One region of the Rossellomorea vietnamensis genome, then DNA from elsewhere that is predicted to be linked to it. Evidence: a T-box and tRNA genes for the amino acid it is inferred to sense, from the RefSeq annotation. Region 1 holds a T-box; the other holds one or more tRNA genes.
The links. The T-box of region 1 lies ahead of argS (arginine--tRNA ligase). A T-box ahead of a tRNA ligase gene usually reads a tRNA of that ligase, here a tRNA-Arg.
Positions count from the first base shown of each region.

Region 2: it encodes a tRNA-Arg, which carries the amino acid that the T-box ahead of argS (arginine--tRNA ligase) is inferred to sense. The anticodon was not compared.

Region 1 is NZ_CP104558.1:2,596,899-2,604,745, forward strand. It holds gene N5C46_RS13350 (hypothetical protein) at 1-122, opposite strand, end outside; gene N5C46_RS13355 (FtsW/RodA/SpoVE family cell cycle protein) at 562-1,737, shown strand; T-box leader at 1,790-1,994, shown strand; gene argS (arginine--tRNA ligase) at 2,042-3,730, shown strand; gene N5C46_RS13365 (YqaA family protein) at 3,912-4,493, shown strand; gene N5C46_RS13370 (diacylglycerol/lipid kinase family protein) at 4,539-5,438, opposite strand; gene N5C46_RS13375 (hypothetical protein) at 5,612-5,896, opposite strand; gene N5C46_RS23320 (Lmo0850 family protein) at 5,982-6,140, opposite strand; gene N5C46_RS13380 (CAP domain-containing protein) at 6,450-6,917, shown strand; gene N5C46_RS13385 (CBS domain-containing protein) at 7,046-7,459, shown strand; gene N5C46_RS13390 (hypothetical protein) at 7,671-7,838, shown strand.
Region 2 is NZ_CP104558.1:3,739,925-3,747,771, forward strand. It holds rRNA gene N5C46_RS19080 (23S ribosomal RNA) at 1-944, shown strand, start outside; rRNA gene rrf (5S ribosomal RNA) at 1,113-1,229, shown strand; tRNA gene N5C46_RS19090 (tRNA-Val) at 1,240-1,315, shown strand; tRNA gene N5C46_RS19095 (tRNA-Thr) at 1,403-1,478, shown strand; tRNA gene N5C46_RS19100 (tRNA-Lys) at 1,497-1,572, shown strand; tRNA gene N5C46_RS19105 (tRNA-Leu) at 1,637-1,721, shown strand; tRNA gene N5C46_RS19110 (tRNA-Gly) at 1,730-1,804, shown strand; tRNA gene N5C46_RS19115 (tRNA-Leu) at 1,812-1,900, shown strand; tRNA gene N5C46_RS19120 (tRNA-Arg) at 1,966-2,042, shown strand; tRNA gene N5C46_RS19125 (tRNA-Pro) at 2,048-2,124, shown strand; tRNA gene N5C46_RS19130 (tRNA-Ala) at 2,132-2,207, shown strand; tRNA gene N5C46_RS19135 (tRNA-Met) at 2,277-2,353, shown strand; tRNA gene N5C46_RS19140 (tRNA-Ile) at 2,358-2,434, shown strand; tRNA gene N5C46_RS19145 (tRNA-Ser) at 2,452-2,544, shown strand; tRNA gene N5C46_RS19150 (tRNA-Met) at 2,568-2,641, shown strand; tRNA gene N5C46_RS19155 (tRNA-Asp) at 2,787-2,863, shown strand; tRNA gene N5C46_RS19160 (tRNA-Phe) at 3,031-3,106, shown strand; tRNA gene N5C46_RS19165 (tRNA-His) at 3,130-3,205, shown strand; tRNA gene N5C46_RS19170 (tRNA-Gly) at 3,215-3,288, shown strand; tRNA gene N5C46_RS19175 (tRNA-Ile) at 3,299-3,375, shown strand; tRNA gene N5C46_RS19180 (tRNA-Asn) at 3,385-3,459, shown strand; tRNA gene N5C46_RS19185 (tRNA-Ser) at 3,465-3,555, shown strand; tRNA gene N5C46_RS19190 (tRNA-Glu) at 3,560-3,631, shown strand; gene glgB (1,4-alpha-glucan branching enzyme) at 4,121-5,980, shown strand; gene N5C46_RS19200 (glucose-1-phosphate adenylyltransferase) at 5,996-7,153, shown strand; gene N5C46_RS19205 (GlgC family sugar phosphate nucleotidyltransferase) at 7,196-7,847, shown strand, end outside.

The sequences.
Region 1 (7,847 bases):
TTTAAGGGTTTACGGGCATTCATTGCAAACTCGTTGAAATGGATTCCGTACGAAACGACATAGTGGCGATCCGGATTCTTGTGAACATAGATGATATCTTTAACTTGGTTATTTGCCTTCAAGAACATTCCCTCCATCTGATTAACACGGTGCACAGTTCATAGTTTCTATTTTATCAAATATAGGACCTACTTGTTCTTTTCTATTTCATTTCAAAATGATGACAAAAGTCGCAGGGAATTGTCGGAAATAGTCATATTTCAGTACTATGTGTTGAAGATTAGCATCGATATCAGCTTCTAAACCACATATTTATAAATAGAATCTATTTCAATATCAATTACCCACTATAAACATGTAATAAATGGAATATCCCCTCTCTGTTTTCCCCCTAATCCCTTCTGCCATCAACATTCCCAGTGAATACAAATAATCACCTGTTCCAAATACCTGTCATATCCCGACAGAAGTTCTTGAATTTCTCGTGTCATGAGTAGAAATTTCCTTTCATTTCTATTAGACTAGGAATGTGAAATCTTTAGAAATTCAGGTGAATAGATTATGGAAACTCGCCAGCGATTTGCTGATAAGATCGATTGGGGTCTTCTCTTTTTATTGATGCTGTTCTTTATTGTAAGTGCAATGGGAATCAGCAGTGCCCAGACCTCAGGGCAATATGGGACAAACTTTGTGATTAGACAGGCTTTTTGGTACGTAGTGGGCGGTATCATCATCGGCGCTGCGTTATTTCTCGACTCAGATCAGTATAAACGGCTTGCCTGGTACATATACGGCGCAGGAATCTTCTTGCTCGTTTTATTATTGATTTCTCCGGAAAGCATCGCACCTCACCGGAATGGGGCCAAAAGCTGGTTCATGCTTGGACCGCTTGGATCGATACAGCCTTCAGAGTTCATGAAGACATTCTTAATCCTTGCTTTGGCACGTGTCATTACCAATCATCATGAACTTAATCCAAGAAAAACAGTGCAGACAGACTTTCAGTTATTGATTAAAATCGGCTTGACCACCCTTCTCCCACTTGCTTTCATCATGCAGCAGCCGGATTTAGGGACATCATTGGTCATACTAGCCATCATGACGGGTATCATCCTCGTTTCAGGTATTACGTGGAAGCTGATTGTGCCTATCTATGCTTCGATCGGAGTCTTAGGTGCAGGCATCCTTTCACTGGTCATATGGGCACCACAATTATTGGAGAAATATTTAAACGTGAAACCTTACCAATTCGGACGGATCTATGCCTGGCTCGATCCGTACAATTATGCGAAATTAGAAGGATTTCACTTGATCAACTCCCTTAACGCCATTGGTTCGGGACAGATTTTCGGGAAAGGCTACAGTGACCGGGAAGTGTATATCCCGGAAAATCATACAGACTTTATTTTCAGTGTCATCGGTGAAGAATACGGATTTATCGGCGCAAGTGTCGTCATCAGCTTATATTTCCTGCTGATCTACCACCTAACCAAGACGGCCCTTGATACGAAAGAGCCTTTCAACGCTTATGTGTGTGCGGGGATCATCAGTATGATCACGTTCCATGTGTTCCAGAACATCGGAATGACGATCCAGTTACTCCCGATCACCGGTATCCCCCTTCCGTTCATCAGTTATGGAGGGAGCTCCCTCATGGGGAATATGCTGGCCCTCGGCCTTGTGTTCAGTATGAGGTTTCATCATAAGACGTATATGTTTTCTTCAGAAGATTCCTAATTCCCGGTTGCATTCATCCGGGAAATGTGTAAAATAATAGTAATTAGATATGGAATATTCTGTGAAGAAGAGAGTAATCCCGACGTGGATCTTAAGCGAGCCGGGGGCGGTGGGAGCCCGGTATGAAGCCCTGGATGAACCGCACTTCTGAGAAGTTCTTCTTGAAATCAGTAGGGAAGGACCGGGATCTCCCGTTATACAATGAGTGTCCTTAATCGGGAATAAGAGTGGTACCGCGAGCTAAACTCGTCTCTGTATAGAGACGGGTTTTTTTGTGTTTTATACTAATGGGAGGTGTAACAAGATGGACTTGAAATTAATATTTGCCCAAGAATTAAAGACTCAGCTCCTGCAGGACTGGAGCGAGAAAGAACTATACGATTTGATTGAAACTCCGAAGCATAGTCATTTAGGGGACTTAGCCTTCCCTTGCTTCCAGTTGGCCAAAACCATGAAAAAAGCTCCAGCACAGATCGCCAGGGAAATGGCCGCTGAGATTACCTCTCCCCTTTTCACCAAGGTGGAAGCGGTTGGACCTTATATCAATATCCATTTTGACGGTAGTAAAGCAGGAAAAGAAATCGTGTCGGGGATATTGGCGAAAGGAAAGGATTATGGAACCCACACCTTTGGAGAAAACAGAACCGTCGTATTAGACATGTCCTCCCCCAACATCGCCAAGCCGTTTTCCATGGGGCACCTCCGTTCAACGGTCATCGGCAATGCCATTGCCACCATTGCCGAAAAATGCGGCTATCGTACCGAAAAAATCAATTACATCGGAGACTGGGGAACACAGTTCGGCAAACTGATCGTCGCTTTCAAAAAATGGGGAGACCCTGATAAGGTCAAAGAGAATCCCATTGCTGAGTTGTTCATTCTTTATAAAAAGTTTCATGAAGAAGCAGAACTCGACGCTTCCCTTGAGGAAGAAGGAAGAAAAGCCTTTAAGCTCCTCGAAGACGGGGATGAAGAGATTACCGGGCTTTGGAGATGGTTTAAAGATGAATCACTCCAAGCCTTTAAGACGATCTACTCTTTACTTGGCGTCGAGTTCGATTCCTATAACGGTGAAGCATTCTTCAATGATAAGATGGAAGAAGTCGTGACCCTGCTCAAGAAACAACATCTCCTTGAGGAATCCCAAGGGGCACAAGTCGTTAGGATGGATGACGGGAATCTGCCACCCTGCCTGATCAAGAAAACTGATGGAGCAACCCTTTATGCCACACGGGACCTTGCTGCTGCCCTTTATCGTCATCGTCAATATGCCTTTGATGAAGCCCTGTACATTGTAGGACAGGAGCAGACCATCCATTTCCAGCAAGTGATGAATGTGTTGAAAAAGCTAGGGTACAATTGGGCGGATGAAATGAAGCATATTCCATTCGGTTTGTATTTAAAGGATGGAAAGAAGATGTCTACAAGAAAAGGAAGGGTCATCCTACTTGAAGAAGTGCTTCAGGAAGCAATCAAAATGGCGGAGGACAACATCAAGCAAAAAAACCCTGACTTAAAAGATGCTTATGCGGTTGCTCGAGATGTCGGGGTCGGGGCCATCATTTTTCATGACCTGAAAAATGACCGGCTCAATGATATTGAATTCTCCCTGGAACATATGCTCACGTTCGAAGGGGAAACTGGTCCTTATATTCAATACACATATGCGAGAGCCCAGTCCCTCCTTAGAAAAGCAGGTCAGAGCGAGCCACTGACATTTGAAGGTCTTGAAGATGCCGAAAGCTGGGACGTGATTAAACAGCTGCGGTTATTTCCGGAAATTATCGAAAAAGCATGGCAGCATTATGCTCCATCTGTCATTGCCAAATATTTAATCGCCACATCACAAAGCTTCAACCGTTATTATGCTAAAACCAAAATCATTTCGGGTGACAATCAGCAACATTCCCGTCTGGCCCTGGTTCATGCCGTGGGGATTGTCCTTGCCGAAGGATTGCGATTATTGGGGACGAAATCCCCTGCTGAAATGTAGAATCCGAAAGAATACTGTCACTATTTCCCGAGAAATAGATTTATTTCGAGAATGTGAACGATTCAGTTCTTTAAGTACAGGTGGAATAGGATATTTCATGACTCCCTTTATGAAAAGTGATATACTTTCTTATGTTCTATTAAAAACGAAACTAACGCTTTATTCATAAAGGAGATTACTTATGTCTGAACTACTTCACACGTTCGAAGCATGGTTAATGGATTACGGTGTATGGGGACTGATCATCGTCTCTTTCGCAGATTCATCTTTCTTCCCCATTCCACCTGATGTATTACTGATTCCATTGGCGATTGCCAACCCCGGCAGTGCACTGCTTTACGCACTTTATACGACGATCGCTTCCGTCATCGGAGCCCTTTTTGGATGGTTGATCGGGAAAAAGCTGGGTCGCCCGATTCTTGTTCGGCTATTCTCTGAAGCAAGAATTCAAAAAGTAGAAGAGTACTTCAAAAAGTTCGGCCCAATGGCATTACTGATTGCAGGTCTGACACCGGTCCCGTATAAGATTTTCACCATATTCGCAGGGGTTTCCGGCGTGAAGATCCGGGTACTTGTGATCTGGTCGATCATCGGCAGGGGGATTCGCTTTTTCCTGGAGGGTGCAATCATTCTCACATTGGGAGCGAAAGCAAAACCTTTTATCGAAGAGAACTTCACTATACTGACACTTGCTGCAGGCGGTGTACTGATTCTTGTCTATCTCGTCTACTTGGTCATCAAAAAGAAAAAGCAAACTCCTTGATCAGCTGATCTAAAAAGGAGCATGGGATCATCCCATGCTCCTTTTTTATTCGGAAGCTCCCACGACAAAGCGCAGATGCTTATGTAATACGCGTAGGGACTGCCTGCTGCCTTCATAGAGTTCCCCATCCATATCAAGCTTCTCATCCTGTCCGAGTTCAATATGGGCTTCTTTTGCTTGAATGTGCATAATATCGTCATATTCTTCGCTGATATTGCCAGTACTTTTAATGACGAGAAATTCCTTCAGCAATGGAAATCCACTTTTCTTCACCACATATATGTCCATCAATCCATCGTCCATATTGATACACGTAGGCAGTGGATTGGATCCGATCGAACGTCCGTTTGCGACCAACAGCATGACGACCTCTTCTTCCACTACCTTATTTTCCGTCGTGACCTTCACATTCAGGATAGGTGAATCCTGAATCGATTGGAATGCACTGATATAATAACTCAGTTTCCCGAGGACGCTCTTTGATCCTACATCAATATTATCGCTCGTCTGGGCAACCAATCCCGTGCCCCAGAAGTTACTGAAATACCTCTCTCCTGCTTTCACAATGTCGATTTCCTGTTCATAAGGCTGTTCGGTTATAAGACGGACGGCTTGTCCAATATTCATCGGAATGCGCAGGGAGCGGGCAAAATCGTTACATGTGCCACCAGGAAGAATGGCGACAAGCGGACGATCACTGAGAACAGATAGCCCATTGATGGCTTCGTGGATCGTACCATCCCCGCCCATGATGACCACCAGCTCATAGCGACTCCCTGATTCCCTGCAGACCCTTTCTGCATCTCCCTTTTCTTTTGTTTTATGAATGATGAGTTCGTTGCAGATATCCAATAAAGGGGGAACGGCATCCTTCAACAGGGTTTCGAGTGTCCCTTGACCTGCCTTGCCATTGCATATAAGCAATACTTCCGAAAATCTCGCCATGAATATCGTCACCTAACCTATAGATTTAGTATGGTACATAAAAAGAGGCTGACCCAAAACGATGAGTGATGATCATCCTTATCGGACCAGGCCATATGATTAGAAAATATTTCAACCTATCATGGGTACTTACCGGCTTTTGAAGCCAATGAATTTTGGGTCAACCTCTTTTACTATGCCGTATTCGAGTCTTCCTGAGGGACTTGGAGTACAGATCGATAGGCAATTCCGAGACGCCCTTTGATATAGCTTTGGGGGTCATAGGGAATATGCTGATGCTGCATGCGATGAAGCTCCATTTCTGCAAACATAGCCAGTGCACGACAGACCTGATCCAATGCCATGCTTATACGATGTGGATCTGCAAGCTGGTCCCGGCTCATACAGTAGTATGAAATCTCATCTGCCTTCTTTCTGATTTCCTTTAATGCTTGTGGATCAAACATCATTCTTTCCATGCCTAACCCTCCCCTTTACCTTTAGCTATAGTATATCGGGAAGAATCGGGAATTATGTCTGTCCCATAATTCGGATAAGCATGGATTATGAATCTTGTGTTAACGTCTTAGGTAATGGTTGATACTGCTTTAGTGAATGAAGAATTTCCCGTCTTGATTTCGTTTTTGAAATATTCACACCGACGTTCGACAATTTCGTTATCACTTTTTTAAAGCGATCGTTCTCCTTTACCACGTTATTCACCTCTTTTTAAAATATCGTTACCTATTTGTACGTTTTACTCCGTAAAAGGTTTCACTTATTGTAATATGGTTTTCCTTTTCCCTAAAAATGAAACGATAATCCTACTTTTACACATTTCAGAAGAATAATTTGTTTCGAATTACACAATTTATACTCATGAAAACTAAATTGACATGTATTCTAATCACAACGTCCCTTTTTTTTAGTCTAATTGGTCTACATAAAATAAATGCCGTAAGCACGTATATTGTAAAAAAAGGAGATACACTTTGGACCATTTCCAGGGAGTTCCAAATCGGATTATCTGAAATGATCCGTGCGAATCCCCAGTTGAAAGATCCAAACATCATTTATCCGGGTCAAAACATTAAGATCCCTGGCATCACATCCCAAAGTTCATTCGAAAACCAAGTCATTGAATTAACAAATAAGGAACGGGAGAAAAACGGCCTCCCTCCTCTTCAGGCTGACGGAAATCTCTCTGGGGTCGCTTTGTATAAGTCCCGGGATATGAGGGATGCCGGATATTTCTCCCATAGAAGCCCGACCTACGGAACCCCCGAGGAGATGATCACTCGTTTCCACATCGTATATAGCGAAGCTAGTGAAAATATCGCTGCCGGTCAAATGAGTCCTGCAAAGGTTGTCCGGGACTGGATGGACAGTCCGGTTCACCGTAAGAACATTCTCAACAGGGCCTATACACATGTAGGCGTAGGGTATGTCGATGGTGGGACTTACGGGTCGTACTGGACACAGCTGTTTATTGCGAAATAAACAGCTGAATGAGGAAGGTCCGTCCCTCCAAAAGCTCAACTAAGTTTGGAAAAACATGTTCAGAATAAGGGCGGAAATAGGGTGGATAATAAGGGTGTACTGCCATTATGATCAAGGGGGAATTTTTCATGCAAGTACGTGATATTATGTCGACAAATGTGGAAGCAGCTTCTAACCAGGATTCACTTGAGAGCGTCGCTTCCAAGATGAGTTCCAGAAACGTTGGTTCCGTTCCTGTCGTTGAAAATGGACAGGTTGTCGGGATGATTACTGACCGCGATATTGCGACTCGTGGGCTTTCTCAAGGTGCACAGGGAAATGTCTCTCAGGTTATGTCACAGCAAGTTGTGACCATTTCTCCTGATGCATCCGTAGAAGAAGCATCGGCTTTGATGTCCCAGCATCAGGTGCGCCGTTTGCCTGTTGTGGAAAACGGTCAGCTGGTCGGGATGCTGGCTTTAGGAGATTTGGCAGTACAGCAGAAATCCGATCAAAGCGCCGGAAGCGCCTTAAGCGGAATCTCCCAGAATCACCTTCGTTAATAAAGGTTTAAGAGCTGAAACTTCATAGCTTTCTTTTACTGAATAAGGGGCTTCTGCAGCCCCTTATTCAGCATGTAAAGAGATCTTAATCGACTTATTATGACGAAGAGATGGGTATATCGTCATTTTTTTCATTTTCAGGAAGGATTTTCTTTGTTTGTGACGAATTTGTGATTAATGCAAAAGGTGTTTATGGAGGAGGAGGTTTTGTATGAGTCGTGCTGCACGATCGTACCGTAAAGAAGTTCGTCATTTTAAACGTGAGAACCGCAAAAGAGTCTTCGCCGACAGCATTCTTGATTTCTTATTTATGTTATTTGGTATTTCAATGATCACGGGGATTTTGTTATTTGTTTTAGGATTTTGGGATTTTTACTAATCGAAGATC
Region 2 (7,847 bases), 1.1 Mb from region 1:
TCCGACCCGCACGAAAGGCGTAACGATCTGGGCACTGTCTCAACGAGAGACTCGGTGAAATTATAGTACCTGTGAAGATGCAGGTTACCCGCGACAGGACGGAAAGACCCCGTGGAGCTTTACTGTAGCCTGATATTGAATTTTGGTACAGCTTGTACAGGATAGGTAGGAGCCTTGGAAACCGGAGCGCCAGCTTCGGTGGAGGCATCGGTGGGATACTACCCTGGCTGTATTGAAATTCTAACCCGCGCCCCTTATCGGGGTGGGAGACAGTGTCAGGTGGGCAGTTTGACTGGGGCGGTCGCCTCCTAAAGAGTAACGGAGGCGCCCAAAGGTTCCCTCAGAATGGTTGGAAATCATTCGCAGAGTGTAAAGGCACAAGGGAGCTTGACTGCGAGACCTACAAGTCGAGCAGGGACGAAAGTCGGGCTTAGTGATCCGGTGGTTCCGCATGGAAGGGCCATCGCTCAACGGATAAAAGCTACCCCGGGGATAACAGGCTTATCTCCCCCAAGAGTCCACATCGACGGGGAGGTTTGGCACCTCGATGTCGGCTCATCGCATCCTGGGGCTGTAGTCGGTCCCAAGGGTTGGGCTGTTCGCCCATTAAAGCGGTACGCGAGCTGGGTTCAGAACGTCGTGAGACAGTTCGGTCCCTATCCGTCGTGGGCGCAGGAAATTTGAGAGGAGCTGTCCTTAGTACGAGAGGACCGGGATGGACGCACCGCTGGTGTACCAGTTGTCTTGCCAAAGGCATCGCTGGGTAGCTATGTGCGGAAGGGATAAGTGCTGAAAGCATCTAAGCATGAAGCCCCCCTCGAGATGAGATTTCCCATCACGTAAGTGAGTAAGATCCCTAGAAGATGACTAGGTAGATAGGTCAGAGATGGAAGCATGGCGACATGTGGAGTTGACTGATACTAATCGATCGAGGACTTAACCACAAAGAGTCATATTTATATGAACAACAATTGGTCGATATTCGGCTTTCTTGACATCAATTCTTTATCTAGTTTTCAGGGAATAATTTTATGCGAAAATATAAAAAAGCCTTGAAAAATTATATCTACACGATATAATAATACTTGTCCTTAAAAAGAGACAAGACATAGTCTGGTGACAATGGCGAAGAGGTCACACCCGTTCCCATGCCGAACACGGAAGTTAAGCTCTTCAGCGCCGATGGTAGTTGGGGGATCTCCCCCTGTGAGAGTAGGACGTCGCCAGGCTGTATACAATGGAGGATTAGCTCAGCTGGGAGAGCATCTGCCTTACAAGCAGAGGGTCGGCGGTTCGATCCCGTCATCCTCCACCAAAGATTTTTGCGCCAGCAAAATATATTTCCATGCATTTCTTCGGTGAATTGCTTTATTTAAGCAGTATTCACCACCACAACATACACGCCGGTGTAGCTCAACTGGTAGAGCAACTGACTTGTAATCAGTAGGTTGGGGGTTCAAGTCCTCTTGCCGGCACCATTTGGTTTTATATGAGATGAGCCATTAGCTCAGTTGGTAGAGCATCTGACTTTTAATCAGAGGGTCGAAGGTTCGAATCCTTCATGGCTCACCAAAGATTTTTGCGTCAGCAAAATATCTTACCTTCATTTTCTCTAATGTGAAAATGAATAGAATATGCGGGTGTGGCGGAATTGGCAGACGCACCAGACTTAGGATCTGGCGCCGCAAGGCGTGGGGGTTCAAGTCCCTTCACCCGCACCATTTCTTTTGCGGAAGTAGTTCAGTGGTAGAACACCACCTTGCCAAGGTGGGGGTCGCGGGTTCGAATCCCGTCTTCCGCTCCAGAGACTTGCCGGGGTGGCGGAACTGGCAGACGCACAGGACTTAAAATCCTGCGGTAGGTGACTACCGTACCGGTTCGATTCCGGTCCTCGGCACCAAAGATTTTTGCGCCAGCAAAATATCTTTCCTTACGTTACTTAGTGAAAAAACTAGAATTCATTTAGCGCCCGTAGCTCAATTGGATAGAGCGTTTGACTACGGATCAAAAGGTTAGGGGTTCGACTCCTCTCGGGCGCGCCATATATCGGGAAGTAGCTCAGCTTGGTAGAGCACTTGGTTTGGGACCAAGGGGTCGCAGGTTCGAATCCTGTCTTCCCGACCACTTCTTTGGGGCCTTAGCTCAGCTGGGAGAGCGCCTGCTTTGCACGCAGGAGGTCAGCGGTTCGATCCCGCTAGGCTCCACCAAGTTTTTTTTACGACAGTAAAATAAACTTCATTGGTTTTATTCATAAGCCTAATAGCTAGTAGTTTCTTGGCGGTGTAGCTCAGCTGGCTAGAGCGTACGGTTCATACCCGTGAGGTCGGGGGTTCGATCCCCTCCGCCGCTACCAATAGGGACCTTTAGCTCAGTTGGTTAGAGCAGACGGCTCATAACCGTCCGGTCGTAGGTTCGAGTCCTACAAGGTCCACCAAGTACCATTTTTATTACGGAGGAATACCCAAGTCCGGCTGAAGGGATCGGTCTTGAAAACCGACAGGGGTGTAACAGCCCGCGGGGGTTCGAATCCCCCTTCCTCCTCCATATTATCTTTTATATTTTATCGTCGCGGGGTGGAGCAGTTCGGTAGCTCGTCGGGCTCATAACCCGAAGGTCGCAGGTTCAAATCCTGTCCCCGCAATACCATTTTGATTTGTTTATGAATTAGGAACTTTATAATTCACGATGAGTCACGTATGGATAGTTATTTTTGCTAGCGCAGAATATGGAAACCTATTTTGCTGGTGCAAGGTAAGGGTAGTTATTTTGCTTGCGCAAAAAACTCTGGTCCGGTAGTTCAGTTGGTTAGAATGCCTGCCTGTCACGCAGGAGGTCGCGGGTTCGAGTCCCGTCCGGACCGCCATTTATTTTTTAATATAGTTCTGTTTATTGAAAAGGAAAAGGGTTTCGATAAGCGAGAAGGTCGAGGAAGCGATCGAAGGAACACCGGAGCGTATTTAACATACGTGAGGATGTGACTGAGTGAGCTGACGAAGAGATTCGAAGCTTAGCGGAAGCCGAAAACTATTTGGCTCAGTAGCTCAGTTGGTAGAGCAATGGACTGAAAATCCATGTGTCGGCGGTTCGATTCCGTCCTGAGCCACCATTTTTATATTTAGACACATTATGGCGATTGTGGCGAAGTGGTTAACGCACCTGATTGTGGTTCAGGCATTCGTGGGTTCGATTCCCATCAGTCGCCCCATGTTTTAGTGCGGGTGTAGTTTAGTGGTAAAACCTCAGCCTTCCAAGCTGATGATGAGGGTTCGATTCCCTTCACCCGCTCCAATTCATTTTTGGGCCTATAGCTCAGCTGGTTAGAGCGCACGCCTGATAAGCGTGAGGTCGGTGGTTCGAGTCCACTTAGGCCCACCATTTCATTATTCCGCAGTAGCTCAGTGGTAGAGCTATCGGCTGTTAACCGATCGGTCGCAAGTTCGAATCTTGCCTGCGGAGCCATATTTGGAGAAGTACTCAAGTGGCTGAAGAGGCGCCCCTGCTAAGGGTGTAGGTCGGGCAACTGGCGCGAGGGTTCAAATCCCTCCTTCTCCGCCATTAAGGCCCATTGGTCAAGCGGTTAAGACACCGCCCTTTCACGGCGGTAACACGGGTTCGAATCCCGTATGGGTCATTATGAAAAGACTATCATTTTTGATAGTCTTTTTTTATTGTACATAGAAGTACTTTGCTTGAAATGAAGTTGATATGAGCATGTTTAATATTAAGAAAAATTTGTTCCTGGTTTTTTCATCAATGGATATATTATTCATTTTCCCCTTTTACTATCAACTTCTAACCTCTTTTTCCTCCCTTCATTCGACACCGCTGCTCCATCTTCCAACCAATCAAAATCCTATACAAAATAACGGAATCCCTCTATATTTCCTACAAATATTAACCTTTTTCATAAAAAAACTTTCGACAAATTCCGCTAAGAATTCAACGTAATTCCCCTATGTTTTTACAATGTAAACCTTACCATTTAGTATAACTTTCCAAATTGGCCGCTTTTACATATATGCATGTAGTAAATTGTCGTAATTGAACGACGATTATAAAGAGGATTTTGGTGATGTTGTTAGAAAGTAGTTATGTAGATTGAAAAAATGTAGGTGAGATGATGAACGCAATGACCATAACAGATTACGATGTGTTTTTGTTTCATGAGGGAAATTTGCAGCAGGCCTATCAGTTTATGGGTGCACATGTGAGAAGGGATTCCACTGGGACCTATACAGAATTTTGCGTTTGGGCACCGAAAGCAAGGCATGTTTCATTGGTGGGTTCCTTTAATCAATGGAATGGGAATGGATATGATTTAAAAAAGCGGAACAGTGAAGGTCTGTGGACGATTCGAGTCGATCAAGATCTGACAGGAGAAACGTATAAGTATGAGATTACGACTCCCCTTGGGGCAAAGAAGCTAAAGGCGGATCCGTACGGGTTTGCCTCTGAAAAGCGTCCTCATACGGCAAGTGTCGTGTATGAGCTGGAGGGCTTTCGATGGGAAGATGAGAAGTGGCTTGAGGACCGTTCATCCACTACGATCTATGACAAGCCAATGGCGATTTATGAAGTCCATTTAGGTACGTGGAAGAAGGAAGCGGGAACGTTTCTATCTTATAGGGAATTAGCGCAGCAATTGATTCCCCATGTGAAAGAGCAGGGGTTCACCCATATCGAGCTGCTGCCTGTCACGGAGCATCCATTTGACCGGTCCTGGGGTTATCAGGGTACGGGATATTATTCCCCTACCAGTCGCTACGGCTCACCACATGATTTGATGGCATTTGTGAATGAATGTCATTTACATAATATTGGCGTGATCCTGGATTGGGTCCCAGGTCATTTTTGTAAGGATGCGCATGGGTTATACGAGTTTGATGGGTCGTTTGCCTACGAGTACAGTGAGGAAAGGGACCGGGAGAATTATACGTGGGGTACGGCGAACTTTGACTTAGGCAAAGGAGAAGTGAGGAGTTTCCTGATTTCAAACGCCCGCTTCTGGATGGATCAGTATCATATCGATGGCTTCAGGATCGATGCGGTGGCGAACATCATCTATTGGGCGAATCAGGGTGAGCTTAACCCGAATGAAGGTGCCATACAGTTTTTGAAAAACTTGAACAAGGCCGTTTTTGAGTTTGATTCTTCGATCCTGATGATTGCAGAGGATTCTACGGACTGGCCCCAGGTGACGTCTCCCGTTCATTATGGAGGACTTGGATTTAATTATAAGTGGAATATGGGATGGATGAATGACGTCCTTAAATATATGGAAACCGATCCCTCTGAACGAAGGCATGTACATTCTCTCATCACGTTTTCACTGTTATATGCCTTTTCAGAGAATTATGTTCTTCCCTTCTCCCATGATGAGGTGGTGCATGGGAAGAAGTCGTTATTAAATAAAATGCCCGGGGATTACTGGCAGAAATTCGCTCAATACCGGCTGCTCCTCGGCTTCATGATGGCTCATCCAGGAAAAAAGCTTCTGTTCATGGGAAGTGAACTGGCCCCGTTTTCAGAATGGAAGGATCTTGAGGAGTTGGATTGGCATTTACTGGATTACGAATTTCATCACAAATTCAATTCATATTTTAAAGAGCTAATGCATTTATATAAAGGTGCTGAGCCATTATTTCAGATGGATCATCGTTCAGACGGATTCCAGTGGGTTGATGTAAATAATGCAGAGCAGCAGATTTTCTCTTTCATCCGTTACGGGATAGAGAAGGGAGATCATCTTGTGGTGATCTGCAATTTCAGTCCTCATGTGTATCACCAGTATAAGGTGGGGGTAGATAAGGTTTCTGCGTATGAAGAGATCTGGAATAGTGATGATGGAAGGTTTGGAGGTTCCCATCAGGTGAACCCCACCCCACTTACCGTGCACAATCAACCGTATCATGGAAGGGATGGGTATGTGGAAATGACGATACCACCATACGCAGCCGTTTATTTAAGACCAAACGAGTGAAAGGGGAGAAGAGGAATGGCAAAAGGAAGATGTGTGGCCATGTTGTTAGCAGGTGGAAAAGGGAGCAGGTTAAGTTCATTGACGAAAAGTCTTGCGAAACCCGCCGTACCATTTGGAGGAAAGTACCGTATCATTGATTTCACCCTGAGCAATTGCACGAACTCAGGCATCGACACGGTCGGAGTTCTTACCCAGTACCAGCCCCTCGTATTGAATTCTTATATCGGGATCGGGAGTGCGTGGGATCTTGACCGCAAGAACGGTGGTGTGACCGTCCTGCCCCCATATGCAGAATCATCCGAAATGCGCTGGTATACAGGGACTGCCAGTGCCATCTATCAAAATATGAATTACCTTGAGCAATACGATCCCGAGTACGTATTGATTCTGTCAGGTGATCACATTTACAAAATGGATTATAGTAAAATGCTTGATTATCATATCGAGAAAAAAGCAGATGTCTCGATTTCAGTCATTGAAGTGGGATGGGATGAAGCGAGCCGTTTTGGACTGATGAACACGAATGAGGATATGCGTGTCACGGAGTTTGAAGAAAAACCACCTTTCCCGAAAAGCAATCTTGCTTCGATGGGCATTTACATCTTCAATTATTCCGTGCTGAAGGATTATTTGGAGATGGATGAACGGAATCCAGATTCGAGCCATGATTTTGGGAAGGATGTCATCCCTCTCCTCCTGGATGAGAAGAAGAAATTGATGGCCTATCCATTTGAAGGCTATTGGAAGGATGTCGGTACGGTCAAGAGCCTTTGGGAAGCAAATATGGACCTGATCGATGAAGAGAATGAGCTGAACCTGTTCGATCATGATTGGAGAGTGTATTCGGTTAATCCGAATGAGCCGCCTCAATATATTTCAGAAGATGCCCTTGTGGAGGGATCTCTGGTAAATGAAGGGTGTACGATTGAAGGAACGATTCAAAAGTCCGTACTCTTCCAGGGAACGACGGTGAAAAAGGGAGCGCATGTCAGTCGTTCAGTCATTATGCCGGACGCTGTCGTTGAGGAAAACGCCTATATCGAGCAGGCGATTGTGCCTTCAAATGTAAGGGTTCCAAAGGGCTTATGCATCATGCCGGAAGAAGGATCAGATGAAGTGATTCTCGTGACGGAATCTTTCATTGAAACGCTTCTGGAACAGGAAAGAGTGTAAGGTTCAAGACCATCTTAACAACATTAGAGGAGGAGAAGTGTTTTGAAAAATACAATGCTTGGTGTTATTGATGCTACGAGTTACTACGATTCCCTGGAGGATTTATTGCTGCATCGCTCATTAGCGGCCCTTCCCATAGCCGGCAGATACCGGTTGATTGACTTTGTCCTTTCCAATATGGTGAATTCTGATATCGGCAGCGTTGCGATTTTTCCAAAGTTTCAATACAGATCATTGATGGATCACCTCGGGTCAGGAAAGAACTGGGACCTGAACCGGAAGCGGGATGGCTTGTTTTTCTTTCCTGCTCCTGGATTGGAAGCGAATGAAGAGGGTGTCGGGTCCTTTAATCACTTTGCCCATCATATGGACTACTTCAGACGCAGTACCCAGGAGTACGCCCTGATCAGCAATTGCTTCACGTTATGCAACATCGATTATCAACCCGTACTGGAACGTCATATCCGTATCGGTTGTGATATAACCGAAATGCGTCACAACGGCAGCTCCTTAGATATGTACCTAGTCAAAACGTCTACATTGATTGATTTGGTCGAGAACAGACGTGAATCGGGCTATACATGTATGCAGGATGTAGTGGACGACATGGATAGCGGATTCAAGGTGTGCGGATATGAGCATGCAGGATTTGTTCAGACGATAGATTCCATTGAAGAATACTATGATGCGAGCA